3 regions of the Pseudomonas sp. R4-15 genome follow, and region 3 is predicted to be linked to each of the others. Evidence: riboswitches for the same ligand, from Rfam matches in the RefSeq annotation. Region 3 holds a riboswitch; each other region holds the start of a gene.
What was found. A riboswitch is a leader RNA that binds a small molecule or an ion and turns the genes downstream of it on or off. The one in region 3 is predicted to bind cobalamin.

Region 1 (7,322 bases), 2.1 Mb from region 3:
CGAACGGCTCTGCGAGCGTCTCTCCGAGGCCCGCCCCGCGGATTAGCTGCTTCATGTCACTGGCATTGTGCCGGCGCTGGTGGCAGATTGAGCTTCCCGTCCAGTCGTTCTCTTGCACATGTCCCCGCCGTCCTACCGTTTCGTCCTCGCCAGCGCGCTGATCGTGATCGTCGCCCTGCTGTTGGCGCTTCCCCTGCAACTGTTGCCCAGCCTGCTCGCCGGGCTCCTCGTGCATGAGCTGGTGAACAGCCTCACGCCGCCGTTGCAACGCCTCTTCGCCGGGCATATGGGCCGCCTGCTGGCGGTGGGGCTGCTCAGCGTGGTGATTATCCTGGTGCTCGGGCTGGCTTTCGCAGGCGCGTTTTCCTTCGTGCTGCACGAGGTCAACAACCCGGGGCAGCTGTTCGCCCGGGCGATGGACCTGATCGATCGTGCCCGTGAGCAATTGCCCGAATCGCTGGTCAGCTACCTGCCGGCGAACGTCGACGATATCCGCCAACTGCTGCACGACTGGTTGCGCGGACACGTGGCGGAGTTGCAATTGGTCGGCAAGGGCGCGGTGCACCTGTTCGTCACCGTACTGATCGGCATGATCCTTGGTGCGGTGGTGGCATTGCAGCGGGTTCCCGCGCCGGAAACCCTGCGTCCGCTGGCCGCGGAACTGCTGGTGCGGGTGACGCACTTCGCCCGTGCCTTCCGCAACATCGTCTTCGCGCAAATCAAGATCTCCCTGCTCAACACCACCTTCACCGCAGTGTTCCTCGCTGGCGTATTGCCTCTGCTGGGTGTCGAGCTGCCGTTGACCAAGACGCTGATCCTGGTGACGTTCATAGCCGGACTGCTGCCGGTGATCGGCAACCTGATCTCCAACACGGTGATCAGCATCGTCGCGCTGTCGGTGTCGTTGTGGGTGGCGGTGGTCGCACTGGGCTATCTGGTGCTCATCCACAAGCTCGAATACTTCCTCAACGCGCGCATCGTCGGCGGCCAGATCAACGCGCGCTCCTGGGAGCTGTTGCTGGCGATGCTGGTGTTCGAGGCCGCCTTCGGCCTGCCGGGGCTGGTGGCCGCGCCGGTCTACTACGCCTACCTGAAGACCGAGCTGAAGGTGCAGGGCTGGGTCTGAGGTTCCAGCGTATCAAGCCCTAACGCACGAGGCCCGCTGATGCGGGCCTCGTGGTTCTTGCGGGGGCGCGTGTTACAGCGCGGGGGTCCAGGTCACGCCGAACAGGGCGGTGCGGCCCAGTTCCTGGTAGCGGAAGGGGACGCTGGCGAAGCTCGCATCATAGGCCGTGCCGGTGGCCTGGTAGTAGTCGTGGTCCAGCAGGTTGTCGATCTTCAATTCCAGGCGCAGGTCCTTGCGCGCCAGCCAACTGGCCCGCAGGTCGAGCACGCCGTAGCCCGGGATTTCCTCCGCGTTGGCCACATCGTTATAGCTATGGCCAACCAACTGCCAACTTCCACCGATGCTGTAGTCGCCGAAGTGGCGGTCCAGGTCGAACTTGAATGTATTCTGCGGACGGCGCGGTAGACGCTGGCCATCATTGCTACCACCACTGGCGTTACGTGCATCGACCAGTGAATAGCTCGCCTGGGCCTGCCAGCCGGGCAGCGTATAGAAAAGGCTGGTTTCCAGGCCTTGGATACGCGCTTTGTCCACGTTGACCGATGGGTAGCCAACGATCGCGTCGTCGATAACGGTGTGGTAGGCCGAGAGCTCCAGACGTGTCTCGGTTGTCAGCTGACTACGCCATTGCAGCTCTTGGGTGCGCGCCTTCTCGGGATTCAGGTCCGGGTTGCCGTTGCCGTACTGATCATAGAGGTCATTGAAGTTAGGGGCGCGAAATGCCTCGTTGTAGGAGGCAATGAGATCGTTGGTGTCATCCAGGTGGTAAGTGACAGCGGCATTCCAACTGGTGTGGCCGCCGTACGCTTGGTTATCGTCGTAGCGCGCCCCTACTTCGGTGGCGAAGCGTTCGGCTTCCAGGCGATGTTGAATGAAGACCCCATGGTTCCAGCGTGAGTCCTGCGCGAAATCCGGAGCGCTATGCAGCTCGTCCTCGTACCAGTCGACACCTAACTGAAGCTGTTGAGTCTCGCTGAGACTGAGGGTGTTGAGCCAGGACGCCTGATCCCGATAGGTGTTGTAGAGGGACATGCCATAGGACGCATTTGACGTTTGCCGGTCTTCGGCATGGCCGAGTTCGAGCCGGCTGCTCCAGTAATGGCTGAGCCGGGCGTCGAGGAAGGCGCTGGCGCTCGACAGCTCGAAGTCTGTATCGGCGGGGGTGGTCGGGTAGTCAGTGTTGTCATATTCCGCCTTGCCAGTCTGGCGCAGCAGGTTCACGCCGGCCTGCAGGCTGTCGCTGAAGCGATGCGACAGGCTCAGGTTGAAGGCTTTGTTGCGGTAAGCGCTGTCCTCGCTGCCGGGCAGGTCCGTGCGCTGCGTGCCATCGCTTTCATCGAGGGACGCGCCGAGGTCGAAACGGGTCTGCGCGTCACCGCCGGAGAGGCCCAGGCTGCGCTCGAAGGTGCCGTGGCTGCCAATGCCGAAGTGCACGCGCGGGCTCAGGCCCGCCTCGCCGCGGCGGGTGAATATCTGCACCACGCCGCCGACGGCGTCGGCACCGTAGAGCGCCGAGCGGCCGCCGCGTACCACTTCCACGCGCTCGATCTGGTCGAGGTTCAGGTATTCCAGCGAGGTGAGGCCGCTGGAGGCGCCGGCGATGCGCACGCCATCCACCAGTACCAGCGCCTGGGCGCTGCTGGTGCCGCGGATGAACAGGCCCGAGAGGCTGCCCGGGCCGCCGTTGCGGGTGATGCTCACGCCCGGGGCATGGCGCAGCAGGTCGAGCACGTCGGTCGGTTGCAGCCGCTCGATATCGGCGCGGGTGAACACGCTGCTCGCCGCGCTGCTCTGCGCGCGTTCTTCCACGCTGCGGTCGGCGGTGATCAGTAGCGCGTCGAGCTTGAGCGCGTCCTCGCGCGAGACCTCTTCGGCGGTGGCGGGCAGGGTCGGCAGCAGGCTGATCGCCAGCGCCAGGGGAGTGAGTTTCATGGACGTCCTCAAAGGCGAAAGAAGGCTTCGAGGAGGGCAGATAGCGAACGGCGGACGACGGGCACCCGTGCTCGACGGTGCGGCCCTCCGCAGCACCTGGTAGCGTCCATCCTGGCCGGTCTCCGGGCTTTCGACTCGGCGGCTCGCCTTCCCATGCCGATCGGCACAGTGGCGTTGGAGCAGCCGTGGGCCCAGGGGAATGGACCGACGTCGATTACCGTTGCGGGGGCAGCGCCGGAATTGCCCTGGGGCTCACCGGCTTCCCGTTTCACGCGTGCGGGGCACGCGCACCAGGATGGCAAACAGATATCGCGCGCACCTTAATGGCACTGTGCGATGCAGGCAAGCGAAACCCCTGAGCTGGGCGCCTGAACGACGCTCATGTAGCGGTTCGGTGATTCGCTATCTCCCTTGGCGGGATGGGCGCTGTCCCTCGCGCCAGCGCCACTCGAGTCGCCCTATCTGGACACCGAGTGAAGGCTCGGGGGTTGTGAGCGTCCGCTGGCTCAGACCGCCTGGCTTTCACCCAGGTTGGCGGCGGCTTTGTGCAGGTCCAGCACCAGTTGTTCCAGCACCAGCGTTGCACTGCGTGCTTCCTGTGCCGCGCTGGTGCTCTGGATGGCGCCTTGGGTGATGGTCTGCGCCTGCTGGTTGGCGGCCTGCGCCTGGGCGTGCTGTTCGTGCATCGTCTGACTGACCTGCTCGATGCGACGCTGCATCGCGGCGACTTCCTGTTGGATCAGATGCAGCGTGCGATCGGCCTCCTGTGCCTGCTCCACACTGCCGCCGGCGCTGCGCTGGCAGGCCTCCATGGATTCGGCCGCCTGGGCGATCTGCGCGATGATCTCGGCCAGGCTGCTGGCGATCGCTTGGGTCGCCTCGGTGGTATTTCGGGCGAGTTTGCGCACCTCGTCGGCGACCACCGCGAAGCCGCGCCCGGAGTCGCCGGCCCGCGCGGCCTCGATGGCGGCGTTGAGGGCCAGCAGATTGGTTTGTTCAGCGATGCCGCGGATCGAATTGCTCAGGTTGCTTACCGACTGGGCTTGGCTGTTGAGCCCGGAGACCTTTTCCCAGGCACTCTGGACCTGCTTGGCTAATTGGCCGATCTCGGTGGTGGTTCGGGTCACCTGCGCAGCGCCTTCTCGGGCCATGGCCAGGGTGCGCTGCGAAGCGCTGGTGCTGTCGAGCATGTGTTCGCTCATCTCGCCGATGCTACGACTTACCCCATCGGTGGCTTCGGCGGTGATACCGGCTGCAGTGCGCTGGTCCTGGGCGCAACGGCTGGCCTGGGCAGACGCCAGGCCGAGTTCGCTGGATGTACGGCTGAGCGCATTTCCAGCGGTCTTGATGCTGTTCATGGTGGTGTCGAGCTTGTCGACGAAGCTGTTCACCCAGCGCGCGAGCTCTCCACTTTCGTCAGCGCGGAAGTGCTCCGCCGAGAGCCGGCTGGAAAGCGGAGCACCGCACTCGGCGGTGTCCAGGAAAAAATCGCATAGCTGTTGCAGTTGGCGTGAGAGTGGCCGCAGGCTGAGCGCCCAGAAGCTGCCCATGGCGCCCAGCGCGAGTCCTCCGGCAAGTGCATCCAACGCTGGCTGGGTCAGCCCCAGCCAGCGTCCCCCGGCGTAGCCGGCGGCGACCACGGCGAGATGAATTAGCAGGCTGCGCAGTAGACGATAGTTGCTGCTGCGCGGGCGATAGACCTCGGCCAAATCGCCTTCGCACATCATCCCCCAGGTGTCCGGGGAGCCGGGCAATTGCAAGGTGGTGCCCGCGCCGACCACTGGAATGTGGCGATAGTCCGGATAGCCCGGATAGAGCACGAAGAGGTTATGCCCGCGGTGGATGGTTTCGCGCACGCCTGGGTGCAATTCTCCTGTCGCCGGGTTTGTGAAGCGCAGTTCGAACTCGGTCTGGCGTTGTACCCGGACGCTGCCGAAGGCGGTGCTTACGCCTTGCTTGAGGTTTTCGCCGCCGCTGAATGTGTCGTCCTCGAAGCGTGAGCGAGACAGCGCGGTACCCTGGGCGATGCTCGGATCGAAGACCGCCTTGACCATGAACAGGTAGTTGTCGCCGGAATCCGGGTAGACGTGCCCAGCCTCACGTTGGATCAGGTCACTGAGTACGTCATTGGGTATGCGGGCACAGAGGCAGCCTGCGGCCTGTCCGGCGACTTGGACAGGCTGGTGGAACATCAGCGTCACGGCATCATGGAAGCGCGAGCGGGTGGCGCCGAAGCGTTCGGTGAGCGGATCGCAGTAGGGACCCTGGAGGAATTTGTCGCGCAGCCCTTGGGCCAGTGCCCTTGCCTCATGTATCTGCCCCTTTCGGCCGGGACGGCTGGACGCGAGGATCGCGCTATCGGCGGCGACCACGAATAACTCGGAGACTTCCGGCAGATTCGCTTGGATCGTCATCAGCCAGCGCTCGTCGACATCTGGCCACTGGCTGGCGACATGCTGACTGAGTTGGCCGAGTTGCTGCCAGTGCTGCTTGGCCCAGCTAATCAGCAAGCGGGTGCGGGTCTGCACCAGGCCTTCGAAGGTCTTCTCGATACGTGCAGCCTGATGGCGATTCACCAGGCTAGCCCAGCGCAGCTTCAGGGCTCCATTGCTGCCAAACCAGCCCAGCCAATGGCGTTCGTTACTCGACCGCTGCATGCGCTGGCTCTTGAGTTCCATGGACGCCTTGCTCCAAAAAAAACGGATAAACGGGCGCGGGTAGCAAGTCGCGTGCCGGTTTGCCGAGGCTGGACGTTTGAGTGCGCAATAAGGCTCGTGAGGCGCTCGCACGCAGGGTGTCGGTTCAGAATAGGTGCGCGATATGTCTCTGAAACGACAAAGCCCACCGTAGGGTGGGCTTTGCGACGACCGGTGAGCAGTCGGTGCTCGATGGCGTTGAGCGGGGCCGGTGCAGGGGGCGGGTTTGCCTGCGCCAAAGGGGGCAGTCAGTCCGCTAGCCGACGACGGATGGCGGCCTCGATGCCGGCGGCATCCAGGCCGCACTCGGCGAGCATCTGCTCGGGTTTCGCATGCTCGACATAGCGATCCGGCAGACCCAGATGAAGCACCTCGGTCTGCAGAGCCGCGGCGCTGAGGTACTCGCTGACCGCGCTGCCGGCCCCCCCCATCACGCTGTTTTCCTCGACGGTGACGAGCAGCTCGTGGTTCGCCGCCAGGTCCCGCACCAGGTCTTCGTCCAGGGGTTTGACGAAGCGCATGTCGGCCACGCTGGCGTCCAGGGTCTCGGCGACCTGCAAGGCGTCGGCGAGCTGTACGCCGAAGACCAGGATGGCGACCTTGCTGCCCTCGCGGCGCAGTACGCCCTTGCCGATTTCCAGCGGCTCCAGGCCGGGCTCCAGCACGGCGTTCGGGCCGCTGCCGCGGGGATAGCGCACGGCAGCCGGGCCGTCGTAGTGATAGCCGGTGCTCAGCAAGCGGCGCAGTTCGTTCTCGTCGCTGGGCGTCATCACCAGCAGGCCGGGTATGCAGCGCAGGTAGGCGAGATCGAAGCTGCCGGCGTGGGTCGGTCCGTCTTCGCCGACCAGGCCCGCGCGGTCGATGGCGAACAGCACGTCCAGGTGCTGCACCGCGACGTCGTGGACCAATTGATCGTAGGCGCGTTGGAGAAACGTGGAGTAGATCGCCACCACCGGCTTCTGGCCTTCGCAAGCCATGCCGGCGGCCAGCGTCACCGCGTGTTGTTCGGCGATGGCGACGTCGAAGTAGCGCTCCGGGAAGCGCTCGGCGAAGGCCACCAGGTCCGAGCCTTCCTTCATCGCCGGAGTGATGCCGATCAGCCGTGGGTCGGCTGCGGCCATGTCGCACAGCCACTGGCCGAAGATGTTCGAGTATTTCGGTCTGCCGGCCTTCTTCGGCGCGGCGCCGGGGGCTTCCAGCTTGGTGATCGCGTGGTAGCCGATGGGGTCGGCCTCGGCTGGCGCGAAGCCTTTGCCCTTGCGCGTCACCACGTGTAGGAACTGCGGCCCCTTGAGGTCCCGCATGTTGCGCAGGGTAGCGACCAGAGTCGGCAGGTCGTGGCCGTCGACCGGGCCGATGTAGTTCCAGCCCAGCTCTTCGAAGAGTGTGCCGGGCACCAGCATGCCCTTGGCGTACTCCTCGGTACGGCGGGCGATTTCCCAGGCGCCGGGCAGTCGCGAGAGCACCTTCTTGCCGCCTTCGCGCATGCTCGCGTAGGTGCGGCTGGAGAGGATCTTGGCCAGGTAGTTGGACAGCCCGCCGACGTTGCGCGAGATGGACATGTCGTT
Region 2 (7,322 bases), 750 kb from region 3:
CAGGTAGAAGTGAATGTAACTGGCGGTGGTACGGCCGATACGATAGACGGCCTCCGCCGTGGGACCACCGTTCGGACACTCGCCCAGCGCCAGCGGCGCCTGGGGCGTGTCCAGCAGCGAATGGTGGAAGCTGTGTCCGCGCAATCGACCTTCCGGCAGGCTGACCTGCTGCAGGCCGAGACCGGCCAGGCGCGGCTGCAGCCGCGCGCGGCCCGGTAGAATCCCGAGCATCGGCGCGACCTGGCCATCGCGGTCGGCCAGTTCATCGAGCAGATAGAGCAGTCCGCCGCACTCGGCGAGAATCGGCCGTCCGGCGGCGTGGTGCGCGCGGATCGCCTCGCGCAGCGCCGTGTTGTTTGCCAGGGTCGCCAGGTGCAGCTCGGGATAACCGCCGGGCAGGTAGAGGCTGTCCACCTCCGGCAGGCTTACGTCCGCCAGCGGCGAGAAGAACTGCAGCTGTGCGCCGAGCGTCTGCAACAGCTCCAGGTTGGCCGCGTAGAGAAAGCCCAGTGCGGCGTCCCGCGCCACGCCGATGCGCACCCCGGCCAGCACTTGGGGTAGCTCGTGCGCCTCGCTGGCGGCGAAGTCGACGCTCGGCGGCAGGCCGATGCCCTGCCCTTCGAGGGCGTCGGCGGCGGCTTCCAGGCGCGTCTCCAGATCGGCGATTTCCGCCGCCTGCACCAGGCCCAGGTGCCGCGAGGGCAGCGTCAACGCCGCATCGCGCGGCAACCCCGCGAGCCAAGGCAGGTGCGCCGGCATCGCCTCGCGCAGCAACTGCGCATGGCGCGCGCTGCCGACACGATTGGCGATCACCCCGGCGAAACGCAGGGTCGGGCGAAAGGCCGCCAGGCCCAGCGCCATGGCGGCAAAGGTCTGCGCCATGGCGCTGGCATCGATGACAGCGAGCACCGGCAGGCCGAATCGCTCGGCGAGGTCCGCCGCCGACGGCTGGCCGTCGTAGAGCCCCATCACCCCTTCGACGAGGATCAGGTCGGCCTCCCCGGCCGCGTCCCAGAGCAGGCGCCGGCACTGCGCCTCGCCGAGCAGCCAGAGGTCCAGGCTGTGCACCGGGGCGCCGCTGGCGCGTTCGAGCAGCATCGGATCGAGAAAATCAGGCCCGCACTTGAATACCCGCACGCGCTGGCCCTGGCGCCGATACAGGCGCGCCAGGGCGGCGGTGACGGTGGTCTTGCCCTGCCCCGAGGCGGGCGCCGCGACCAGCAGCGCCGGGCATCGGCGAGGGGTGTTCATCCCCGCGCCTCACGACGCTGCAGCGCCAGCAGTCCCAACGACAAGTGCAGGATCGCGGCGGCGACCAGGTACAGCACGAGGTTGCCGAGCTGGCGCGGGTAGTAACTGGCAATGCGCGCGACGAAGCCGGCCAAGTCCGCCTGGGGGTAATGTCCGGACAGGAAATAGAAACCGCCGCCGGAGATCAGGTAAGCGCACAACGCCGTGCAGCAGACCAACGCGGCCAACGCCAGCAGGTCACGCGCCTCGCCCTGGGCACGCTGGGCGAACAGGCGTCCCGCGCCCCACAGGCAGGCGTAGGCTGGCAGCAAGGCCCAGTACGCCGGCGACAGACACCAGTCCGTGATCTGCCCGCCGCGCAGCGCTGCCCAATCCAGCAACGAGGCCTCGACGAACAGCGCGGCGAAGCCCCAACCCGCACGCAGGTAGAGGCCGGCGAGGAAGAACACCGCCCAGGACGCACTGGGCAAGGCATCCAGGCTAGCGAAGTGCTGACCGCGGGTGACCGCCATCAGCACGGCGAGGGCCAGGCCGATCAGCAGACGTTGCTGCAGGGGGAGAACGGGCATCGTCGGGTCTCCGTCAGAGCGCCTGGTAGCGCAGGGTCAGGTAGAAGGCGCGACCGGGTTGTTCGTAGGTCTGCGCGGTTTCGTAGTCACGGTCGAACAGGTTGGCCAGACGCGCCTGCAGGCGCCACTCGGCATCGATGCGGTACTCGCCGCGCAGGTCCACCAGGGCGTAGCCGGGCATCCGTTCGTCGTCGGCATTGTCGTTGCCGTCGAAGCGCTGGCTGGCGGCGTAGAGGGTCGCGCCCACGCCGAAGGCCTCGCCCAGGTCGCGATCGGCGTCCAGGTTGAAGGTGCGCTTGGCGCGACGTGCCAATTGCTGGCCATGGTTCTCGCTGCTGCGATCCTGCGGGTCCATCAGCGTGGCGCTGGCCGCCAATTGCCAGCCGGCCCATTCGCCGCGGACCCTCGCCTCCAGGCCGCGAATGCGCGCGCGCTCGACGTTTTCCGGCCGCATCGGGCTGCTGCCGGCCCAGACGATCATGTCGTCGATCTGGTTCTCGAAGGCGTTCAGCTCCCACTCGCCCCAGCCGGCCAGCCCGCGCAGGCCCAGCTCGTAGCTGCGCGATTTCTCCGGAGAGAGATCGGGATTGCCGGCGGTAAAGGCGCTTTCGGGGTAGTAGAGGTCGTTGAACGAGGGCGCGCGGAACGCGGTGCCGTAGCTGGCGTTGAGCGTCAGGTCGTCACGCAGCGCGTAGCTCCAGCCGAGGTTGCCGGTGTCGTGCTCACCGAACGCCTGGTTGTCGTCATGGCGCACGCCCAGGGTCAGCCCGTGCCGGCCAAAGCGGCCCTGGTACTGCAGGTAGTAGCCACGGTTGTCACGCGAGTCCTCGGCGTAGTTGTCGCTGGTATCGATGCGATCACGCTGGAAGTCGAAGCCCGCGCTGAGCAACTGGTTCTCCGCCAGGCGGATATCGTTCTGCCAGCCGAAGGTGTCGCGGGAGGTATTGAAGCGCGAGTAGAAGTTGCCGGCGCGGTAGTTGTCGGCGCGATCCTCACTGTGTCCGCTCTGCAGCACCACCGTCCAGGACTGGAATACGGCGAAACGCGCGGAGCCGGAGATCACCTGCTGCTCCCCATCGGCATAGGGCTTGCGGGCGCTGGCGCTGGAGGAGCTGGGGTCGTACTCGCTGTGGGTGCTCGCCTGCAGCCAACTGCCTTCGAGCTGCAGGCCGTTGTCGAAGTGGTAGCCGCCACGCAGCGAGCCTGAGGTTTCCCGGTAGCCATCGGCGTCCGGCTCGTAGCTGCCCGGCGAGGACGCCCGGTAGGCGCGCGCATTGGTGCCGTCGGTTTCCTCGCTGCTCACGCCCAGGTCGAACCAGCCGCCGCCGTGCCGCGCGGAAACACCCGCGCTGCGGGTGTAGCTGGAGCGACTGCCCGCGCCGATCGACAGATAGGGTTTGAATCCCTCGCCGGAGCCCTTGCGGGTGAAGATCTGCAATACGCCGCCGAGCGCCTCGGCGCCGTACAGGCTCGAACGCGGCCCGCGCACCAGTTCGATACGCTCGATGCGCTCCACGGGAATGTCCTGCAGGGCCGCGGTGCCGGTGGTCGCGGAGCCGATCTTGACGCCGTCGACCAGCACCAGCAGTTGCTTGTCGCTGACCCCACGCAGGTACAGCGAGGTGCTGGTACCGCGCCCTCCGTTGCTGGCGAACTGCACGCCGGGCAGGCCGCGCAGCAACTGCGGCAGGCTCTGCGCCTGGCTGCGCTCGATGTCTTCGCGGGTCAGCACGCTGCTGGAGGCGACGTCGACCAGCGCCTGGTCGGTCCGCGTGGCGGTCACCACCTGTTCGGCCAGGGTCAGGGATGCGGCCAGGGCCGCGGGAGAAAAGCAGGATGCACCGACCAGCGCCCAGGCGATCGGCGAGAAACGTACAGGATTCAAGCGAGGTTCTCCGTCGTGCCACCCGCACGACTGTCAGTCATCGTGGGCAGACGGAGAAATGGACGCGAAACGGGACGGGCGCCGACGGCGCACTCCCCGCCGTGCCCGCCGCACTGCCATGAGCTGCGCCAGGCCGGTCTCCGGGCTCGCGAGCGACGGGCAATATCACCCGCCAGGACACGCACCTTCCCGTGCTTGCGCACAGTGGTCATCGCGTATCCGAGGCTCGCCTACCGTTGCGGGGGCAGCGCCGGAATGCTCCCGCGCAGCATGCGCGCGGAGGTCACCGGCTTCCCTGTTTCACCCTCGGGGCAGCGCCGGCACGAAGCTGGCGGATGCCCCGCCGACGTCATGCATCGGGCGGGCACCTGAGGCAGGCGGCAGGTTAGAGCGCGAGGCTTCGCGCGTCAACGACGGCGCTGTCGCGCCGTGGGGAATCTTTTTGCCAGCATGCGTTTCGAAACCTGCAGGACCCCAATTCGACAACGCCGCGGTATCCTCTGGCCTATGACGACCATCGTGCAGATCTCCGACACCCACTTCGGCACCGAACAGCCCGAGGTGGTCGCCGCCCTGGAAGCCCACGTGCGCGAGCGTCCGGCGCAATTGTTGGTGCTTTCGGGCGACATCACCCAACGTGCGCGCAACGGCCAGTTCGCCGCCGCCCGCGGGTTTCTCGACCGCCTGCAGGCCGACGGCATCGAACGTTCCCTGGTGATCCCCGGCAACCACGACATCCCGCTGTACAACCTGCTGGCGCGCTTCCTGCGGCCGTACGGCAACTACCGCCGGCATTTCGGCAAGAACCTCGAGCCGATCTACGAGGACGACTGCCTGCTGGCCATCGGCCTCAACACCACCCATCCCAAGCGCCACAAGGACGGATTGGTGAGCCGCGGCCAGGTGCGCCGGGTACGTCGCCTGCTCGAACGCGGCGACCCACGCAAAGTGCGCATGGTGATCGCGCACCAGCCGTTCGGCTCGATGGTGCCCAGCGATCTGAGCAACCTGCAACGCGGCGCCCTGGCGGCGCTGACCTGCTGGGCGGACGTCGGGCTGGACCTGGTGATGGGCGGGCACATCCATCTGCCCTACGTGTTGCCCCTGCGCAATCAGTACCCCAGCCTGAGCCATGACATCTGGACGGTACAGGCCGGCACCACCCTCTCCTCGCGGGTACGCGGCAGCGCGCCGAACTCCTTCAACCGGCTGTGCATCGAGCCGGGTGAAAACAAGCGCGCACGGGTCGAGCGCTGGGACTTCCAGCAGGGCCGCTTCGTCCTCGGCGCCCGCTTCGAATTGGGCTGGAAGGCAAGCGACGCGATGCTGGGCCTGGCACCCGTCCAGGCCCCTATCCCTTCCTAGGAGGGGTTGCGGAGGAGGAACGTCAACGCCGGCGCAAAGCCTTCGCGCATGCACGAGCGGGCAAAGAGGGTCATAATCGCCCACTTCGCTCTGTAACAATCCATTTCCGCCGATGTCCGAGCAACCCAGTCCATCGCCCCAACCGGCGCCCAGCCCCACGCCCGCCGCGAGCAAGCCTGGCCGCTTTCGCCGCCCACGTTGGCGGGAGTGGCGACAGCGCCTGGCCTTCTGGGTCGGGGCTCTGCTGGTGGGCCTCGCGGCCTTGGCCTTCGCTTGGCTGGCGGACGAATCCTTCGCGCTGTTCAAACGCATGCTCGGCGCCGCCAGTTGGTTGCCATTGCTCATCACCCCCGCGGGCTTCGCCCTGCTGGCCTGGGTCACCCATCGCTGGTTCGGCAACGCCAAGGGCAGCGGCATTCCCCAGGTGATCGCCGCCCTGGAAACGCCCTCGCTGCGCTTCCGTGCCCAGGTACTGGCGCTGCCGGTAGCGGCGATACGCATGCTCTTCACCCTCGGCGCGCTGCTGGTCGGCGGCTCGGTGGGCCGCGAAGGCCCGACGGTGCACGTGGGCGCCGCCATCATCTATGCCTTCGGCCGGCGCCTGGGGCTGCACGACCGCCGCACCATCGCCGGACTGATCCTCGCGGGCGGCGCGGCGGGGATCGCCGCGGCGTTCAATACGCCACTGGCCGGGATCGTCTTCGCCATCGAAGAGCTCAGCCGCACCTTTGAGCAGCGCTTCAGCGGCCTGGTGCTCACCGCGGTGCTGATCGGCGGCGCCGTGACCCTGGGCCTGATGGGCCACTACGCCTATTTCGGCAACATCGGCGGCAGTCTGCCGAGTGGCTGGGGCTGGAGCGAGGTACCGGCCTGCGCCCTGCTCGGCGGCGTGCTCGGCGGGTTCTACGTGAAGCTGGTGCTGCCGACCCAGGAGGGCTGGCTTGGACGCATGTGTCAGCTACGCGGGCGCTTCCCGGTACGCTTCGCCGCCGCCTGCGGCCTGCTGCTGGCGCTGCTCGGGCTGGCCTCGGGCAACCACGTATTCGGCACTGGCTACGAAGAGACCCGTGCGCTGCTGGAGGGCGAGCCGATGACCGATGCGAGCTTCCTGCTCTGGAAGTTCCTGGCCAACGTGGTGTCCTACCTGTCCGGCATCCCCGGCGGGCTGTTCTCGCCTTCGCTGAGCATCGGCGCGGCCTTCGCGCCGTTGCTCTCGCTACTGCCGGACGTGGACCCACGGACCTGCGCCCTACTGGGCATGGGCGCCTACCTCGCTGGCGTGACACGCTCGCCGCTGACCGCCACGGTAATCGTCCTGGAACTCTCCCATAGCCCCGACCTGCTGATTCCGATGCTGGCGGCCAGCGTCATGGCCTCGAGCATCTCTGGATGGATCGCCCCCGTCTCGCTGTATCACGCGTTAGCACGGCAGGTAATCGACAAGGTCGCACCGCGCAAGGATCAGGAGGGGCAGTAGACCTGCCCCCTCTCCCCAACCCCTCTCCCACAAGGGGCGAGGTGTAGTGGTCTACTAACCCCGGACACCTTTTTAGGCGAAGATGATCGCCAGACAGAGGTGTTTGATGAGCAGACCAAGACGTACCTTCACCCCCGAGTTCAAACATGAGGCAGCCTGCCTAGTACTCGATCAGGGCTACAGCTGTGCCGAGGCAGCCCGATCGCTTGATGTGGGTGAAACGGCACTCAGGCGCTGGGTGAGTCAGTTGCAACAGGAGCGTGGCGGTATTACCCCGACAGCCAAGGCTCTCACGGCTGAGCAGCAAACCATTCAGCAGCTCCAGGCGCGGATTAACCGGCTGGAGCTTGAGAAGAAAATCTTAAAGGAGGCTACTGCGCTCTTGATGGCCGAGGAACACGGGCGCAGACGTTGAGTTCGATTCGGCGGCTGACCGCACGTTATCCGGTACATCTGCTGTGCTCGGTGTTTGAACTCCCTCGATCCTGCTATTACGCCCACCAGGCCCGTCGCCGTCACATCGATGTCCGGCAGGTAGGTTTGCGTAGTCGCATCCATGAACTGTTCAGCCAAAGCCGTCGTTCGGCGGGTAGCCGCAGCATCGTGGCCATGTTGAAGGACGAAGGCACGGAAGTGGGCCGTTTCAAGGTTCGAGGCGTGATGAAAGCGCTGGGATTGATCAGCAAGCAGCCCGGTGTTCACGTCTATAATCGCGCCAACGTTGAGCGCCCCGACATTCCCAATCGTCTTGCACGCCAATTCACCGTTGAAGCGC
Region 3 (7,322 bases):
ACTCCGGGTGCAGCGCCCAGGGCAGCACGAAGCGCTGCTCCTCGTGCTCGCCGAGCATGGCGCGGACCTTGTAGACACGTTGCAGATTGGCCGGGGTGAGCACCTGGCGTGCGCTGCCGCAGGCCACCGGGAGACCGCCGTCGAGCAGCAGGATGCGCTCGCAGAAGCGACTCGCCAGGGTCAGGTCGTGCAGCACCACCAGCGCGGCCTGGCCGGCGCGGCATTGCGCGCGCAGCAGTTCCATGACGCTGAGCTGATGAAAAGGATCGAGGGCCGCCACCGGTTCGTCGGCCAGCAGCAGGTGGGCGCCCACCGCCAGTGCCCGCGCCAGTCGTGCCCGCGCGCGCTCGCCACCGGAGAGCTGGTCGATGCGCCGCCCGGCCAGGGTGACCAGCGCGGTACGTTGCAACGCCTGCTCGATGGCATGGGCGTCTTCCGCACCCGGCAGGCCGAAGGGCCGGCGGTGGGGAATGCGCCCCAGGGCCACGTAGTCACGCACCGTCAGCGGCCAGCCGCCCTGCCCGTCCTGGGCCAGGTAGGCCAGCCGGCGGGCGCGCTCCGTCGCCGCCAGGGCCGCGAGGTTTTCGCCCCCCAGCGTCACCTCGCCGCGGTAGCGCTGCAACTGCGCCACGGCGCGCAGCAGGGTGCTCTTGCCGGCGCCGTTGGGGCCGATCAGGCCGACCAGCTCCCCTGGCGCGACCTGCAGATCGATACCGTCGAGCAGCGTCCGCCCCTCCACCTCGACGCCCAGGGCGCTCAGTCGCAGCAGACTCATGCGCGCAGCCCACGCTGGCGCAGCACCAGCAAGAGGAAGAACGGCGCGCCCAGCAGCGCCGTGACGACGCCGAGCATCAACTCGCGCTCGCCGGGCAGCAGGCGTAGCAACAGGTCCGCGCCGAGCAGCAGCACGGCGCCGCCCAACGCACTGGCCAGCAGCAGCCGCGACGGGTGATAGCCCACGGCGCGGCGCAACAGGTGCGGCACCACCAGGCCGACGAAGCCGATCACCCCGCTGACCGCCACGCTGGCGCCCACGCACAGCGCGCAGCCGAGCACCACCTGCAAGCGCAGGCGCGCCAGGTTGATGCCCAGGCTGGCGGCCTCGTCCTCGCCCAGGCCGAGGGCGTCCAGCCCGCGTCCACAGGCCAGCAGCAGCCCGACGCCCAGCAGAATGAACGGTGTGCTCAGGCGCAGGTCGGCGAAGCTGCGGTCGGCCAGCGAGCCCATCAGCCAGAGCACGATGTCCTGCATGTCGCTCGGCGTCGGTGCCAGACTGATGGCCAGCGAGGTCGCCGCGCCGGCCAGCGAGGACAGCGCGATGCCGGCGAGGATCAGCGTCAGGTTGCCACCGCGTCGGCGCGCCAGCAGGTACAGCGCCAGCGTGGCCAGGGCCGCCGCGCCCATCGCCGTCAGCGGCAGCATCCAGGCGCTGACCCCGGCCAGCCCGTAGTAGAGACAGAGCACCGCGCCGAGACTGGCGCTGGAACTGACGCCCAGCAGCCCCGGCTCGGCCAGCGGATTGCGCAACAGACCCTGCAGCGCCGCGCCGGCGCAACCCAGCGAGAGACCGACGAGGATCGCCAGCAGCACCCTCGGCAGGCGCACCTGCTGCACGATCAACTGCTGGCGCACTGCGGGACGCGACAGGTCGCCCGTTTCCACCGGCGCGGCCAGCAGCGCGCTCGCCACCTCGCCGGTGGCAAGCGGCACCGGACCGACGCGCAGCGAAGCCAGCGCCAACAGCGCCAACAGCGCCAGCAGCACGAGCAGGGCCGGATTCAGCCAGCGGCTCACAGGTTCACCGCCTGCAGCGCCGCCGAGAGCTGTTCGGCGCTGTCGATGAGTTGCCAATCACTGCATCCCCAGTGGTTGCCTGGCAGGCGCACCGCGGGCCGCTGCTCGAGCAACGCCTGGAACAGCGGGTGGCGCGAATAGGCCGAGCGCGCCAGGCCCTGGTCGCCAGGCATGTCGGCAAGGACGAAGGCGTCCGGCGGGTCCTCGAGCAACGCCTCCAGGGAGACCGTTCCCCAACCCCGCACCCGCTGCGCGTTACGCGCGCCAAGGGCGGCGAACAGCGTGTCGACGTAGGTCTCGCGCCCGGCACTGCCGCCGTTGGTGCGCAGGTACAACAGCCGCGGTGCGTGACCGCGCTGCCCCAGGCGTTGCAAACGCCGCTCGACGTCCTCGGCGAGCGCTTCGCCCGCCTCCGAGCGATCGATCTGCGTGGCGAACTCGCGAGTGCTGGCGAGAATCTGCGGCCAACTGACCGGATAACTGGGCGTGACCACACGAATGCCGTTGCGCCGCAGCAGCTCACCCCCGTTATGCGCCAGCCAACGCCGCGAGGCGATGACGATGTCCGGATGCAGTGCCAGCACCTCCTCCAGGCTGGCGCTGTTGCCGGGCAACTGGCGTGCCTGCCGCGCCCAACGGGAACGGGCCGGGTCCTGGCTCTGCCGGGACACCGAGAGCAATTGTCCGGGCGCCGCCAGGCTCAGCGCCAGTTGGTCGGCGCAGAGATTGGTGGAAACCAGGCTCGGCAATGCGGCCTGCACCTGGCAGGCGCAAAGCACGAGGAGCAGCGCAAGCAGACGCATCAGAAATCCAGGCCGGCCTGACCTTTCACACCGGCGCCGAAGGCGTGCTTGACGTCGCGGATTTCACTCACGGTATCCGCCAGCTCAACCAGCTCCGGCCGTGCGGCGCGGCCGGTGACGATCACGTGCTGGTGCGCCGGACGATTGCGAATCGCCGCCAGCACCCGCTCGCTGTCCAGGTAGTTGTACTTGAGCATGTAGGTCAACTCGTCGAGCAGCACCAGATTCAGCGCCGGGTCGGCGAGCATGGCCTCGGCACAGGCCCACGCCTGGTCGGCGGCGGCCTTGTCGGCATCCCAGTTCTGGGTGTTCCAGGTGAAGCCGGTGGCCATGGCGTGGTAGGTCACCTGGGGCAGGTTCTGCTGCAGGAAGATGACTTCGCCGGAGGCCTGGGTACCCTTGATGAACTGCACCACGCCGCAGCGGTGGCCGTGGCCCAGGGCGCGGTAGAGGGTGCCGAAGCCGGACGTGCTCTTGCCCTTGCCGTTGCCGGTGATCAGCACGAAGACGCCGCGCTCGATCTGCGCGCGCTCGATGCCCGCATCCACCACGGCCTTCTTGCGCTTCATGCGCTCGGCGTGGTTCTGCTTCTTCTGTTCGTCGATCATGGAGGGGCTCCGGCAGCCTGGACAGTCTGTCGATGCGGCCGGAACGGGAGCGCTGCGGCCGAAGGCCACAGAAAACGAATGCGCCACTCGCGATGCGACCGGCGCTTCGGCGCTCGCCCACACCCCGGGGCGCACCTTGATGTGCGGGCGAACGGGCCGGTCTTCTGGCTCGCCTTCAACCGTTGCCGCGCCTTCCCGAAGCATCTTCAGTGGCTCGTGCGACAACGTCAGGCTTACAGCAGCGGGGGCTGCGCCGGACTACCCGTCTTGCGGGGTCACCGGACTTCCCGTTTCACCCCGCTCTCGCGGGGCACCTGTTCGTCGCCGCGCAGGGTAGCCGGTTGCGCCCTGCCCGGCAATCTTCACCCCGACACGTTGACGCCGAGCCGCCATGCTGGCACCTTTCCCGCCGCTTCAGGTGTCCCGCGAGAGCGGGGTGAAACGGGAAGTCCGGTGAGTGCGAATGCACGATTCCGGCGCTGCCCCCGCAACGGTAAGCAGGTGATGGTCCGCAATTGCGCCACTGTGCCACGGCATGGGAAGGCTGCATCCATCGTGCCCTGCAAGCCCGGAGACCGGCCTGGAATACATCAACCAAGACGACCGCGGTGGGCGGATGCGTCGGCGCGGGCCTTGGGCATCGCCGTACGTGCGCACCCCTCCTTTGGTATCCCAAGAGGGCCCGATATGAACAACGCAACCCTGAGCCACGGCGCCAGCGCCGCCCTTCCCCTATCCCAACGCATCGCCGTTGCCGCGGGCAGCCTGCTGCTCGGCTGCGCGTTGATCTGGTTCGCCGGCTTCTCCCACCTGGAGATCGTGCACAACGCCACCCACGACGCGCGCCACAGCGCGGCGTTCCCGTGCCACTGACGGGGTGTCGACGATGATCACACGTATCGCGCGCGCCGCGGGCTTTTCGGGCTTGCTGGCGGCCCTGCTGCTGACGCTGCTGCAGAGCTTTTGGGTGACCCCGCTGATTCTCCAGGCTGAGACCTACGAGAGCGCCGGCGCCCCTGCCGAGCAGGCACATGAGCACGAAGCAGGCACACCCACTCACTCGCATGACCACGAAGCCTGGGCGCCGGAGGATGGCGTTTCGCGTACGGCCTTCACCGCACTGGCCAACCTGGTGGTGGCGGTTGGCTTCGCGCTGATGCTTGCCGGCCTGTTCACCCTGCGCCATCCGGCGCACACCTGGCAGGGACTGCTGTGGGGACTGGCGGGCTTCGCGGTGTTCAGCCTGGCGCCCTCCCTCGGACTGCCGCCGGAGGTCCCCGGCACCGCCGCCGCGGCGCTGGAATTGCGTCAGTACTGGTGGATCGGCGCGGCCAGCGCGACCGCCGTCGGCCTCGCGCTGCTGGTGTTCGCCCGTCACTGGGCGCTGAAGCTGCTGGGCCTGCTGCTGTTGCCGCTGCCCCACCTGATCGGCGCGCCGCACCCCGAGGTCCACGAAAGCCTGGCGCCGGAAGCCCTGGCGCAGGAGTTCATCTACGCCTCGCTGGTCACCAACGCGCTGTTCTGGGCCGCCCTGGGCTGGCTGTGCGCCGGGTTCTTCCGTCGCGAGTCCGCCTCGCTGCGCGGCTAGGGCCTGTTCCCGTTTCATTCACGGCCGCGCCGGCACCTGTTTTGGCGCGAGACAAGGCGCAAGTCGCAGGGCTTACCGGGGTAAGTCCAAGACGAGTAACGCCGTATCGCGCCAAAACAGGTGCCGGCCGGTAGGGTTGTGCCAGAAATGACCTGCGCTGTCGTTGCAGGACTTGCCAAGGGAGTGGCCATTGGCTGCGTCCTGCGCCTAACCGCAGGCCATTTCTGGCGACAACGCGGTTCGCGAATGAAACGGGAACAGGCCCTAGGCGATCCGCCTCAACATGTAAAGGGTCTCGTCGACTCGCGCAGCCGCTTCGGCGATGACCACCTCACCGCCCAGCTCCCGCAGCCGGGCGTTGAGGTCCCCGGCGTAGAGCGCGCGGCGCCAGTCACGGTAGTTCTCCGGAGGCGCCAGCCAGGCATGCAGCGCGGGCAAGCGAAAGGCCCAGTTGCCGGCCTCGCAGGCGAAACCCGCCGCACGCAGGCGCGCCACCACCGGCGGGTCGCCCAGCAACACCCCGCGGCACACCTCGAACATCAGCGCGCCGTGATGCGCCAGCAGCGGTGGATCTTCGGATTACGTGCGAAGTCCGGGTCCAGCGTCTGCGCGCTGATGTCCTCGATGGCGTAGCGCGCGCTCAGGTCCGCATCCAGCTCGAAGCGCCGGAAGTTGTTGGAGAAGTACAGCACTCCGCCCTTGGCCAGGCGCGCCATGGCCAGGTCGATCAGGCGGACCTGGTCGCGCTGCACGTCGAACACGCCCTCCATGCGCTTGGAGTTGGAGAAGGTCGGCGGGTCGATGAAGATCAGCTCGTACTCGCCTCGGTCGGCTTCCAGCCAGGCCATCACGTCGCCCTGCTCCAGGCGGTGCTTGTCGGAGAAGCCGTTGAGCGCCAGGTTGCGCCGCCCCCAATCCAGATAGGTCTTCGACAGGTCGACGCTGGTGGTGCTGCGGGCACCGCCCTTGGCCGCATGCACGGTGACCGTGGCGGTGTAGCAGAACAGGTTGAGAAAGCGCTTGCCGGCGGCTTCGCGGGCAATGCGCAGGCGCATCGGCCGGTGGTCGAGGAACAGCCCGGTGTCCAGGTAGTCGGTGAGGTTGACCAGCAGGCGCACATCGCCTTCGCGCACTTCCATGAAGCGCCCGGCGTCGCCCTGACGCTCGTACTGGCGCTTGCCGGCCTGACGTTCGCGGCGCTTGACCACCACCCGCTCGGCGGGAATCTCCAGCGCCTGGGGAATCGCCGCGAGGGCGTCGAGCAGGCGCGCCTGGGCCTTCTCCGGATCGATGGAGCGCGGGGCGGCGTATTCCTGCACGTGCACCCAATCGCCGTAGAGGTCCACCGCCAGTGCGTATTCGGGCATGTCGGCATCGTACAGTCGATAACACTGCACGTTCTCCTTGCGCGCCCACTTGCCCAGCGCCTTGAGGTTCTTCTGCAACCGGTTGGCGAACATCTGCCCGCCTTCGGACAGGCGCGGCGGTTCGCTGCGTATCGCCGGCGGACGCTCCACCAGCTTGCCGCCGATCATCCGCGCATTGCTCGGCGTCTCGGCACGGGCGGTGACGAACTGCTCCGGTTCGACGCGGAACAGCAGCAGCTTGCATGGCAGCGCGCCGTTGAACAGCGCGTATTGCTTATGGCTGCGCAGGCCCATGCGCTTGCCCAGCTCCGGCGCGCCGGTGAACACCGCCGCCTGCCAGCCGACACAGGCCTGGCGCAGGCGCTCGCCCAGGTGCTGGTAGAGGTAGAGCAGGCTCGCCTCGTCGCCCAGGCGCTCGCCGTAGGGCGGGTTGCACACCAACAGTCCCGGCTGCTCCTGGTCCGGATGCGGCTCGAAGGTCGCCAGTTCGCCCTGGTAGACACGTATCCAGCCGTCCAGGCCGGCGCGCTCGATGTTGTTGCGTGCCGGCTGGATCAGTCGCGGGTCGGCCTCGTAACCGCGAATCCACAGCGGCGTCTGCGCCAGTCCTTCGCGGGCCCGCTGCTCGGCCTCCTGGTGCAGGCGCTGCCAGAGTGCCGGAACGTGCCCCAGCCAGGCGGAAAAGCCCCAGCGCTGGCGCTTTAGGTTGGGAGCGATGTCGGCGGCAATCATCCCGGCCTCGACCAGGAAGGTGCCGACGCCGCACATCGGGTCGGCCAGCGCATGGCCCTGCTTGGCCAACTGCGGCCAGCCGGCGCGAATCAGGATCGCCGCGGCGAGGTTCTCCTTGAGCGGCGCCGCGCCCTGCTGCAGACGATAGCCCCGCTGGTGCAGGCTGTGGCCGGAGAGATCCAGAGACACGGTGGCCTCACCGCGCTCCAGGCGCAGATGGATGCGCACGTCAGGGTTCTCCCGGTCCACCGAGGGCCGCTTGCCGAAGCGCTCGCGCAACTGGTCGACCACCGCGTCCTTGACCTTCAGGGCGCCGAAGTGGGTGTTGTCGATGCCGCTACCCTGGCCGCTGAACTCCACCGCGAGGCTGCCGCCGGCGTCCAGATGTTCGCTCCAGTCGACGCTATGCACGCCGTCGTAGAGGCTCTGC

Region 1: it holds a riboswitch for cobalamin, as region 3 does, so the genes downstream of both, ACYRGX_RS00240 (TonB-dependent receptor domain-containing protein) here and cobO (cob(I)yrinic acid a,c-diamide adenosyltransferase) in region 3, are expected to answer to the same signal.
Region 2: it holds a riboswitch for cobalamin, as region 3 does, so the genes downstream of both, btuB (TonB-dependent vitamin B12 receptor) here and cobO (cob(I)yrinic acid a,c-diamide adenosyltransferase) in region 3, are expected to answer to the same signal.

What each region holds. Positions count from the first base shown of each region.
Region 1 covers NZ_CM147293.1:49,034-56,355, reverse strand. Annotated here, with positions in the region: gene ACYRGX_RS00250 (cobalamin-binding protein) at 1-46, shown strand, start outside; gene ACYRGX_RS00245 (AI-2E family transporter) at 119-1,126, shown strand; gene ACYRGX_RS00240 (TonB-dependent receptor domain-containing protein) at 1,199-3,058, opposite strand; cobalamin riboswitch at 3,155-3,368, opposite strand; gene ACYRGX_RS00235 (methyl-accepting chemotaxis protein) at 3,565-4,209, opposite strand; gene dxs (1-deoxy-D-xylulose-5-phosphate synthase) at 6,003-7,322, opposite strand, start outside.
Region 2 covers NZ_CM147293.1:3,366,518-3,373,839, forward strand. Annotated here, with positions in the region: gene ACYRGX_RS16020 (cobyrinate a,c-diamide synthase) at 1-1,251, opposite strand, end outside; gene ACYRGX_RS16025 (hypothetical protein) at 1,248-1,820, opposite strand; gene btuB (TonB-dependent vitamin B12 receptor) at 1,834-3,705, opposite strand; cobalamin riboswitch at 3,820-4,043, opposite strand; gene ACYRGX_RS16035 (metallophosphoesterase family protein) at 4,213-5,070, shown strand; gene ACYRGX_RS16040 (chloride channel protein) at 5,183-6,547, shown strand; one part of gene ACYRGX_RS16045 (IS3 family transposase) at 6,654-6,915, shown strand; one part of gene ACYRGX_RS16045 (IS3 family transposase) at 6,915-7,322, shown strand, end outside.
Region 3 covers NZ_CM147293.1:2,612,565-2,619,886, reverse strand. Annotated here, with positions in the region: gene ACYRGX_RS12495 (ABC transporter ATP-binding protein) at 1-775, opposite strand, end outside; gene ACYRGX_RS12490 (FecCD family ABC transporter permease) at 772-1,794, opposite strand; gene ACYRGX_RS12485 (ABC transporter substrate-binding protein) at 1,791-2,597, opposite strand; gene cobO (cob(I)yrinic acid a,c-diamide adenosyltransferase) at 2,597-3,205, opposite strand; cobalamin riboswitch at 3,343-3,538, opposite strand; cobalamin riboswitch at 3,605-3,803, shown strand; gene ACYRGX_RS12475 (CbtB domain-containing protein) at 3,893-4,078, shown strand; gene ACYRGX_RS12470 (CbtA family protein) at 4,092-4,793, shown strand; gene ACYRGX_RS12465 (hypothetical protein) at 5,058-5,333, opposite strand; gene rlmKL (bifunctional 23S rRNA (guanine(2069)-N(7))-methyltransferase RlmK/23S rRNA (guanine(2445)-N(2))-methyltransferase RlmL) at 5,333-7,322, opposite strand, start outside.